DNA from 3 places in the Streptomyces sp. 3MP-14 genome. Region 3 is predicted to be linked to each of the others. Evidence: riboswitches for the same ligand, from Rfam matches in the RefSeq annotation. Region 3 holds a riboswitch; each other region holds the start of a gene.
The links. A riboswitch is a leader RNA that binds a small molecule or an ion and turns the genes downstream of it on or off. The one in region 3 is predicted to bind S-adenosylmethionine.

Region 1 (3,266 bases), on a different contig from region 3:
CGCGGGTGGCCGCCGCCGTGCGCAGCGACCTCCGCACGAACGTGCCGAGGCCGCGCCTGGCCTCCACCAGGCCCTCGCGCTCCAGTTCGCGATAGGCCTTGAGCACGGTGTTCGGGTTGATGGCGGTCGCCTCGACGACCTCGCGGGCGGTGGGCAGCTGGTCGCCGGGCTCCAACAGGCCGAGCCGCAGGGCCTGCTTCGTCTGCTGGACGATCTGGAGGTAGGTGGCCACCCCGGTCCTCCGGTCGATCCGGTACTCGATCACCCAACCACCCTTTCATTAATTGAGTAGTGAAAGGGTGGTGGAAGGGGCGGCGGCATGTCAAGTCCCAATGGGTGACCTGTTCTTGGGGTGGGAGAGGGGCGGGGGCGGGTACGGCGGGCCGGTCCACGCGCGTGTGGTTCGGCCGGCCGGGACACTGTCACCATGTCGCCCACCCGACGCGGCCGTGGCCGCCTCCCGCGCGTCGAGGGCATCTTCGCCTCCGACATACAGGTGTTCCGTTTCTTTGCGGATGGAACGGTCCTCGACGTGTTGGTCAAGCCGGCCCCCGGGCCCGACCAGGCCGCCGCGATCGAGGGCTGGCTGCGGCCGGGCACCGCCCAGCGCGGCGTGCACCGCTCCACCTACGCCGTCAGCGGCGGACGGCTGTCGTTCACGACCCGGAGCCATGTCAACGAGGCCCGCATCACCGTCCAAGGGGTGTGGCGCGGTGGGCAGTTGGTTCTCGACCTGACGGGCGGGGGACGTGTGGAGAAGGCCCGTCGCTTCCAGCGTATCGACGTCGGGCGTTCGCTCCGGTGAACTCAGCCGGCGCGCTCCCGGACGGCGCGCCCGCGCCCGGTCCGAGCGTGCGGTTCGCGCCCAACCCGTCGTGGGCTGCCGCCCGCCGGGCGGTTCGCCGTAGAGTCGGGCAGATGGCCAGTGAGGCGTTGTCGTCAGCGGAGCTTCCGCCGCCGTGGTTGGCGCGGCCGGCGGGGGTGGGGCCCGGGCGGGGGGTCGTCGCGGGGTTTGACCGGCTGTTGGCGGGGTTGGGGCGGCCGGGGCCGGGTGGGGCGGTGCCGGTGATCGAGTACCGGCTGGCCGCGCCGAAGTGGCGGTTCCTCTGCCACGCCGTGGACGTCGGTGGGCTGCTGCTGCACGGCAGCGGCGATCCGGACATCCGGGTGCTGGAGCCGCGACAGCCCGAGGACGACTCGGAGTTGGGCAGCCGCCCCGGGGTCTACGCGGCGGCGGACGGCATCTGGCCGATGTTCTTCGCCACGGTGGACCGGGAGCGCCACCGGTTTCTCATGAGCAGCATGGGCGCGCGGCCGGGCGATCTGGGGCCTCCGGCGCCCGCGTTCTACTACTTCTCGCTCACCGCCGAGGTGCTGGCGCGGCGCCCCTGGCGGGCGGGCAGCGTGTATCTGCTGCCGCCCGACGGGTTCGAGCTTCAGGCCCCGATGGTGGCGCGCGGCGTCCGGGTGCGGCCGGCGCAGGCGGTCTGTCCCCGGCCGGTGCGGCCGGTGGCGCGGATCGCGGTGGAGCCGGCGGACTTTCCGTTCCTGGGGCAGGTCCTGCCGCACGACGACGAGGAGTTGCTGGCGATGGCGGCGGCCGAGCCGTTGGGCTTCCCCTGGTTGGGGCACTGAGCGGCCCGGAACACCTTGGGGCGCCTGGGGCGTATCCACTTCGTGAACAGTTGTCTCATATTTCGGACAAAGGCTTTCCCGGAGCCGTCCGGGTGGGCTAGGTTGCTCCGCAGGTCAAGAGTGCCAGCGCCAAGTCCCGGCTTGCTGGCCGGCAACCCTCCTGCACGGTGGGGTGCCCCCGGGACGACGACCCGGCCGCGGTGACGCGGCAAGCGTGCTCCTCGTGAGAACTCGTCCCGGTCCTCGGCTCCCTGGGCCGCGTTCTCGTCACGTACCCGACACGTTTGCCCCGCCCTCTCGGCCGCCCAGCGACCGAGCACGACGAGGCGGACACCATGAGCACCACCCCCGAGACGAAGGCCGTGGCCGGCCAAGTGGCCGACGACATCGGCCGGTTGGCCGGCCTGAACGAGCGGATCGCGGCGGCCCGCGCCGGGAAACCGCTGGTGATCGAGCGCGCCCAGGCGGCCGGCGAGGCGCTGTTCGAGGGGAACGCGCCGGTGCCCGCGCCCGTGCGCCGGGGCCTGGCCGCGCTGGCCGCCCGCTGGCACGGGCTCGACGACCTCGTGCGCCACCACGCGGAGCGAGACGGCGATCCCACGTTGTGGGACGACGCCCCGCCCGCCGACCCGGCGCTGCGCGCCGCCGTCGCCCATGTCGATCTCGTCACGGTCTCCCCCGCGTTGGCCACCCGCGAGGACCTGGACCGGCTCGTCGCCGCCGGCTGGTCACCGGACGCCGTGGTGACCATCTCCCAGACGGCGGCGTTCACCGCGTTCCAGGTCCGCGCCGTTCAGGGACTGCGCCTGCTCCAGGGCCACCCCGTCGTCCCCGCGCCGGCGCCGGCGCGCCCCACGCCCGGGCGCGGCCGCCGTAAGAGCACCGCGCGGACCGCCGCCAACGGGCGGGAGCGCCCGGTCGCCTACACCCGCGAGCTGCTGTCCTGGACGGCCTGGGTGCCGCCGGTGCCGACCGACGAACTCACCGAGGAACAGGAGGCGTCGTTCCGGGGCAAGACCAACGGCGAGTACTTCCGGCTGCTGTCCCGGCTGCCCGCCGTGCTGGCCGCCCGCACCGCGCTGGACGCCGCGATCTTCGCCACCCGGGAGGGACTGCCGCGCGCCGAGCGCGAGTTGGCCGCCGCCGCGACCAGCAAGGTGACCGACTGCGTCTACTGCGCCTCGGTGCACGCCCGCAAGTCCGCCCAGCTGTCGAAGCGCCCCGAGGACGTGGACCGGCTGCTCGCGGTCGCCCTGGAGCGGGACGCCGACTGGCTCCCGCTGGACACCGCGCCGTTGGCCGAGGGCCAGGACGAACGCTGGGCGGCGATCGTCGCGTTCGCCGCCGCCCTGGCCACCACGCCGGTGACCGCCACCCCCGAGCACGTCGCGCGGCTGCGCGCGCTGGGCCTGACCGACGCCGAGCTGACCGACCTGGTGGCGGCGACGGCCTTCTTCGCCTGGGCGAACCGGCTGATGCTCAGCCTCGGCGACCCCTACTGGCCGGACGACCCGACGACGACGGCGACGCCCCGGCCCTGACCCGGGTCCGCCTGGCCTGCCCGCAGCCGCCCGCCCCGGCCGTCCCGCCAGGCCGGCACCCCAAGCGAACGCCCCCCGAGCGAACAACCC
Region 2 (3,266 bases), on a different contig from region 3:
GTGGGCCACGTCACACCCGGGGGCCCCGGGCCGCTTCGCCTCAGGCCGCCTCACGCCGCCTCGGGCCGCCTCACGCCGCCTGGCGGGCGGCGTACTCCGGGATGGTGGACATCGGGGGGCGCTCGTCGGCCAGGATCGGGTGGGTCTCCGGCGTGAAGCCGCCGTCCTCGGTGCGCTGGAACTGGGTCAGGCCCAGCCGCGTCGGCAGCACGTTGCCCGGCAGCCGGCACTGCGCGGTCCGCATGATCGCGGCGGACATCCGGCCCAGCGCCTGCCCGTCCTGGTGGCGGTGCTTGCGCTCGCCGACGTCCACCTGGCCGACCGCGTCCAGGCCCGCCAGGTTGAGCGTGTCGATCAGCAGGCCCAGCTCGACGCCGTAGCCGACGGGGAACGGCAGCCGTTCCAGCAGCGACCTGCGGGCCGCGTACTCGCCGCCCAGCGGCTGGACCACGCCGGCCAGCTGCGGCCAGTGCAGGTTGAGCAGCGGCCGGGCGACCAGCTCCGTGACCCGTCCGCCCTGGCGCGCGCCCGACGGCTTGTCGCCGAGCGGCCGGTCGTACATGGCCTTGACCAGCTGCACCTCGGGCTCGGTGAGCAGCGGGCCGATGGTGCCCGAGACGAAGCGCGAGTCGAACTCCCGCAGGTCCGCGTCCACGAAGCAGACGATCTCGCCGGTGGTCGCCAGCAGCGACCGCCAGAGCACCTCGCCCTTGCCCGGCATCGTCGGCACGCGCGGCAGGATCTCGTCCCGGTGCACGACCTTCGCGCCTGCCGCGGCCGCCACCTCGGAGGTGCGGTCGGTGGACCCGGAGTCCACCACGAGCAGCTCGTCGATCAGTGGCACGTCCTCCATCAGGTCGCGCCGCAGCGCTTCCACGATGGCACCCACCGTGGCCTCCTCGTTGAGCGCGGGGAGGACCACGCTGATGCTGCCGGCCGCCCCCGCTGCCCGCTTGGCGTTCAGCAGTTGCGGCATCGAGCGGTCAGTGACGGCCCAGGACCGGCGGCTCAGCCACTTCTCTGCCTCTTCCAGCACGAATGTCGCTCCTGTTCGATTTGGCCACGTAATCACCTGTATGGCCGCGTCTGCCCCTTTCTGGGGTGCCCCAACCCGTTGCCGCCGGGTTTTCTGGCCACCCCCTCGGGTCGTCTCGCGGATCGGACGGCCCGAGCCATTGTGCGGGCTGTCCGTTACAGTCTCGAACAGCGCAGGTGTCCTCCGCATATCGGGACCGCGTTGACAACCGCATACCGCTCATCCAGAGGGGCAGAGGGAACGGCCCGTTGAAGCCCCGGCAACCCTTCCACCGGATCTCGTGACGACGCGAGGCTCTCCGGTGGGGCAGGTGCCAATTCCGTCCCGTGGCGAGAGTCGCCCGGGGAAGATGAGGAGAGGGCCTCGTAGCCATGTCTGTGCTGACCTCGGGTGACCACCCCGACACCGCTTCCGGAGCGACCGCCGCGAACGGAACGAACGGAGCGCAGGTCGATCTCGGCCCCGCCACCGCGCTCTCCTGTCGCGAGTGTGGCGAACGCTTCCCGCTCGGCCCGATCTTCGCGTGTACGTCCTGTTTCGGCCCGCTGGAGATCGCCTATGACTTTCCCACCGAAGGCCCGGAGGCCCTGCGCGCGCGCATAGCCGCCGGGCCGAACAACATCTGGCGCTATGCGCCGCTGCTGCCCGTGCCGGCCGACGTGGCCGAGCACCCGAACCTCAACCCGGGCTGCACCCCGCTGGTGCGCGCCGACCGCCTCGCGGCCGAGCTGGGCATCACCGGCGAGCTGCACATCAAGGACGACTCGGGCAACCCGACGCACTCGTTCAAGGACCGGGTGGTCGCGAACGCCGTGGAGGCGGCGCGCGCCTTCGGGTTCACCACCCTCTCCTGCTCGTCCACCGGCAACCTGGCCGGCGCCGTCGGCGCCGCCGCCGCCCGTGCCGGCCTGCGGTCCTGCGTGTTCATCCCGCACGACCTGGAGCAGGGCAAGGTCGTGATGGCGGCCGTCTACGGCGGCGAACTGGTCGCCATCGAGGGCACCTACGACGACGTCAACCGCTTCTGTAGCGAGCTGATCGGCGATCCGATCGGGGAGGGCTGGGGCTTTGTCAACGTGAACCTCCGGCCGTACTACGCCGAGGGTTCCAAGACGCTGGCCTACGAGATCTGCGAGCAGTTGGGTTGGAAACTGCCCGACCAGCTGGTGATTCCGATCGCCTCAGGTTCGCAACTGACCAAGATCGACAAGGGTTTGAAGGAGCTGATCCAGCTCGGCCTCGTCGAGGACCGCCCGTACAAGATCTTCGGCGCTCAGGCCGAGGGCTGCTCGCCGGTCTCCCGCGCCTTCAAGGACGGCCACGACGTGGTCCGCCCGGTCAAGCCGGACACCATCGCCAAGTCCCTCGCCATCGGCAACCCGGCCGACGGGCCCTACGTCCTGGACATCGCCCGCCGCACCGGCGGCGCCGTCGAGGACGTCGACGACGAGCAGATCGTGGCCGCCATCAAGCTGCTGGCCAGGACGGAGGGCATCTTCGCCGAGACCGCCGGCGGGGTCACCGTGGGCGTCACGCGCAAGCTGCTGGCCGCCGGCGTGCTGGACCCGGCGGCGACCACCGTGGTCCTCAACACCGGCGACGGCCTCAAGACCCTGGACGCGGTGGCCGGCACCACCGGTCCCTCCGCGACCATCCGTCCGAACCTCGACTCCTTCCGAGAGGCTGGCCTGGCATGAGTGTCACCGTCCGCATCCCCACCATCCTTCGCACCTACACCGACGGGCGCTCCGAGGTGACCGCCGAGGGCGGGACGCTCCAGGAGGTGCTCGCCGACCTCGACCGCAACCACCAGGGCATCGCGGCCCGGGTCCTGGACGAGGACGGCAAGCTGCGACGGTTCGTCAACGTCTACGTGAACGACGACGACGTCCGCTTCACCGAGGGACTGGCCACCCCGACCCCCGATGGCGCCGGCGTCTCGATCATCCCGGCCGTCGCCGGCGGCGCCCGCTGAGCGGCCCTCCCGAGGCCACTTCGCCGTTCTCCCCGAACCGCCCCACCGCCCCATGACCTGCGGGGTCGTGGGGCGGTGGCCTGCGGCGGAACGCTAGAGTGGCAGCGTTCCGGTGCCGAAATCGTGCCAGTCGCATATGAATGCGGGACCCGCGCGCAAATTATGTGCCGGAAATTGTTGCACCAATTGTCGGGTTGGCCAGAAACACCCGCTGCGAAATGCTCAACTTCCAGCGCGTTCGCGGGATTTGCCCGT
Region 3 (3,266 bases):
TCGCGCGGGGTGCCCGCACCGAAGCTGACCCGCACCGCCTGGAGCGCCCCGCCGCAGTCGTCCGCCGGCCCGTCCGCGCCCAACAGGCGCCGCACCAGCGGCTGGGCGCAGAACATCCCGGACCGCACCCCGATCCCGTACCGCTCCGACAGCGCCCGCGCCAACGCCTCGCTCTCCCAGCCCCGCACCGTGAACGACACCACCGCCACCCGCTCCGACTCCGACCCGAACAGCGACAGTTCGGCCACCGCCGGCAGCGCCGCCAGGCCGGCGCGCAGCGCCGACAGCAGCTCCCGCTCCCGCGCCTCCAGCGCGCCGTAGCCCGCGCCCTCGGTGAGCGCCCGGCAGGCCGCGGCGATGGCGAAGGCGCCGATCACGTTCGGCGAACCCGCCTCGTGCCGCGCCTCGTCCTCCGCCCAGGTCACCCGCACGCCCTCGGCCGGGTCGGCCGCGACCACGCGGGTCGCGCCGCCGCCGGCGAGATAGGGCGCGGCGGCGTCCAGCCAGTCGGCCCGCCCGGCGAGCACGCCGGCGCCGAACGGCGCGTACAGCTTGTGCCCGGAGAACGCCAGCCAGTCCACGTCCCAGTCGGCGACGCTCACCGGCCGGTGCGGCACCAACTGCGCCGCGTCCAGCACGATCCGGGCGCCGTGTCGGTGCGCGACGGCGGCCAGTTCCCGCACCGGCCACAGCTCGCCGGTCACGTTGGACGCGCCGGTGACACACAGCAGTCTCGGCCCCTCGGGGGCCGCCGCCAGCGCCGACTCGACCGCGCGCACGGCCTGTTGGGGGTCGCGCGGCGTCGGCAGACAGTCGACCCGGTGGCCGTGCCGGGCCCAGGGCAGCAGCGCCGCGTGGTGCTCGGACTCGAAGACGAACACCCGCGTGCCGGCGGGCAGCGCGGCCGCCAGCAGGTTCAACGAGTCGGTGGTGGAACGGGTGAAGACCAGCCGGTCGTCCGCGCGGCAGTCGAGGAACGCGGCGACCGTCGCCCGGGCGCGCTCGAACAGCTCGGTGGACAGCCGGGAGAGATGACCGGCGCCCCGGTGCACGCTGCCGTAGTACGGCGCGTAGGCGGCGACCTCATCCCAGACCCGGCGCAGCACCGGGGCGCTGGCGGCGTAGTCCAGCGCCGCGTAGCCGATCTCGCCACCGCCGAGAAGCGGCGCGGTGACCGCCGCGCTGAGCACGGCGTGCGAATCATCAACGGGGGAGGCGGGGGAGGGCGGCGGAACGGAGGGAGTGGTGGCAGGGCGGGGCGCGGTGTGAGTGGGCATGACGCTGTCTCCGGCGGAACTCGACGGGTTGAGAGACGCCACGGCGGAACGAGCCGGCCGTGACCGATAACCGATAACCAGAGGGAGGAGCCGACGGCTCCTAGCGCATTCGCTGACGCATGAGTGACTCCCGAGAGGCCGCACTTGCCATGGACCCTGCTGTCCACGGCCCGGTCATCACCCGGGGCACCCCGCCGCGACGGAGGGTTGCCGGACAGCGGGCCGGGGCCCTGTGGCGCTGTCACTCGTGACCTTGGCCGGCAGTCTGCCACACACCGCGCCGCGCGCGGTAGTCGGGCCAGGCCGGAACCCCCGGACGCCGCCGACGTCCGGGGGTTCTCCCGCCGGCCCAGACGGCCGGCGCCGCCTCAGTTGAGGATCGTGGACTCCAGGGAGTCGAGATCCACGGTCTGGCCGTCCAGGCTCTCCGCCCTGGTCAACTCCTCGGTGCGGTCGCCCCATTCGATGGCCATGGTGTCCCCGCTGAGCCGCAGCGTCACGCTCGCCGCCGTGCCCTGGCACATGAAGAACACCGGCTCCCAGTCGAGCGCGCCCTGCACCCCGACGCTCTGCCGGCAGGTCTCGCCCGTTCCCGGGTTGCCGTAGAGAACGCCGTCGGCCGTGGTGTAGAGCGTGGCGCCGTTGGCCTCCCAGCGGGCGAACCAGGCGGGGTCGCCCCCGCCGGCCCCCGGGTCGGGAAGGCCCTCCGCGTCGGGGGCGCCGTCGCCCTCGGCGCCCCCGTCGCCGAAGCCGCCGGTGGTGTCCAGCTCCAGCTCCTCGTTCATCTCGAAGTCCGGCAGTCCGCCGCCGGCCCCGGGCAGGCCGCCGCCACCGCCCTCGTCGTCGTCACCGCAGCTCGTGAGCACCGCGCCGGCCGCGAGCGCGGCCACCACGGAAATGAGGCGAATTCGTGCACGCACAGGTGTTTCCCCCGTTGTCACTGTATGTGGGAAGGGCTGTCGCTGCCCGACGTTAGTGAGCCCCGCAAGGAAATCGCAAATCGAATGCGCGCATGGTCGGAAACGGTTACCGATTCGTCTCGAAGAAAGCAGCGAGAAAGTCCGGAGAAAGTCTCGGAGGGCGTCGAGAAAGTCCGGGGAAAGCGGCCCGTGTTAATGAGGAGAGAGCCGCGGGCGGGAAATGCGCGGCCCCCCTTTCCCGCGCCCTTTCCCGCCCGCGTGCCCCCGTGCCCGCGTGACCCCGCGTCCGTCGTCCCGCCGCGCTCAGCGCTCCGGCCGGTAGGTGGCGATGACCACGCCGCTGCTGGTGGGCCGCGCGCTCACCAGCGTCAGCTTCTTCAGGGGCGCGTCGTCCGGGAACAGCCGCCTGCGGCCCTCGCCGGCGACCACCGGGTGGATCAGCAGCACCAACTCGTCCAGCAGGTCCGCCGCCAGCAGGGATGCGACCAGCCGGGGGCTGCCGGCGACCGAGATGCCCTTGCCCTCGCCGGCCTTCAACTCGTTGACGGCCTTGGCCAGATCGCCCTTCAGCAGCTGGCTGTTGGACCAGTCGGAGACGTCGCTGAGCGTGCTGGAGACCACGTACTTGGGGGAGCCGTTGATCCAGTTGGCGAAGTCGACGTCCTCGCCCTCGGTCACCGTCGGCCAGTAGCCGGCCCACTCGGTGAAGGTGACCGCGCCCATCAGGATCGCGTCGTTGCTCTCCAACGACTCGGTCAGCACCTGGCCCATCTCCTCGTCGAAGGCGAACTGCCACTGGTCGGGCGACTCGGCCACGCCATCGAGGGAGACGAACAGGCAGGAGACAAGCTTGCGCACGATGACGCACCTCTCTGTGTCCGGAACGTCGTCCGGGCGGCGCCCGCGTTCCGGGTGGCCCCGATGGCCACGACAGGGAGGCTAGGCCGAGTCGAGCGGCCCGGTCTTGTACGGAAGCGACATCGCCTCCTCCTCGGTCCGCGCACTGAGCTGAGTGGCGGTACGCCCGACGAAGCGGCTCAACGAACGGGCCAGATGCGGCTGGTCGAAG

Region 1: another riboswitch for S-adenosylmethionine. It lies ahead of FH609_RS20105 (peroxidase-related enzyme); the one in region 3 lies ahead of FH609_RS03870 (aminotransferase class V-fold PLP-dependent enzyme).
Region 2: another riboswitch for S-adenosylmethionine. It lies ahead of thrC (threonine synthase); the one in region 3 lies ahead of FH609_RS03870 (aminotransferase class V-fold PLP-dependent enzyme).

Annotation. Positions count from the first base shown of each region.
Region 1 covers NZ_VDLZ02000012.1:67,731-70,996, reverse strand. The annotation lists gene FH609_RS20120 (GntR family transcriptional regulator) at 1-265, opposite strand, end outside; gene FH609_RS20115 (hypothetical protein) at 428-805, shown strand; gene FH609_RS20110 (hypothetical protein) at 919-1,635, shown strand; SAM riboswitch class IV at 1,748-1,856, shown strand; gene FH609_RS20105 (peroxidase-related enzyme) at 1,971-3,176, shown strand.
Region 2 covers NZ_VDLZ02000023.1:62,455-65,720, forward strand. The annotation lists gene FH609_RS29075 (glucosyl-3-phosphoglycerate synthase) at 71-1,036, opposite strand; SAM riboswitch class I at 1,253-1,392, shown strand; gene thrC (threonine synthase) at 1,408-2,733, shown strand; gene FH609_RS29085 (MoaD/ThiS family protein) at 2,730-3,011, shown strand.
Region 3 covers NZ_VDLZ02000002.1:352,164-355,429, forward strand. The annotation lists gene FH609_RS03870 (aminotransferase class V-fold PLP-dependent enzyme) at 1-1,277, opposite strand, end outside; SAM riboswitch class IV at 1,413-1,530, opposite strand; gene FH609_RS03875 (hypothetical protein) at 1,646-2,197, opposite strand; gene FH609_RS03880 (dihydrofolate reductase family protein) at 2,501-3,055, opposite strand; gene FH609_RS03885 (helix-turn-helix domain-containing protein) at 3,137-3,266, opposite strand, start outside.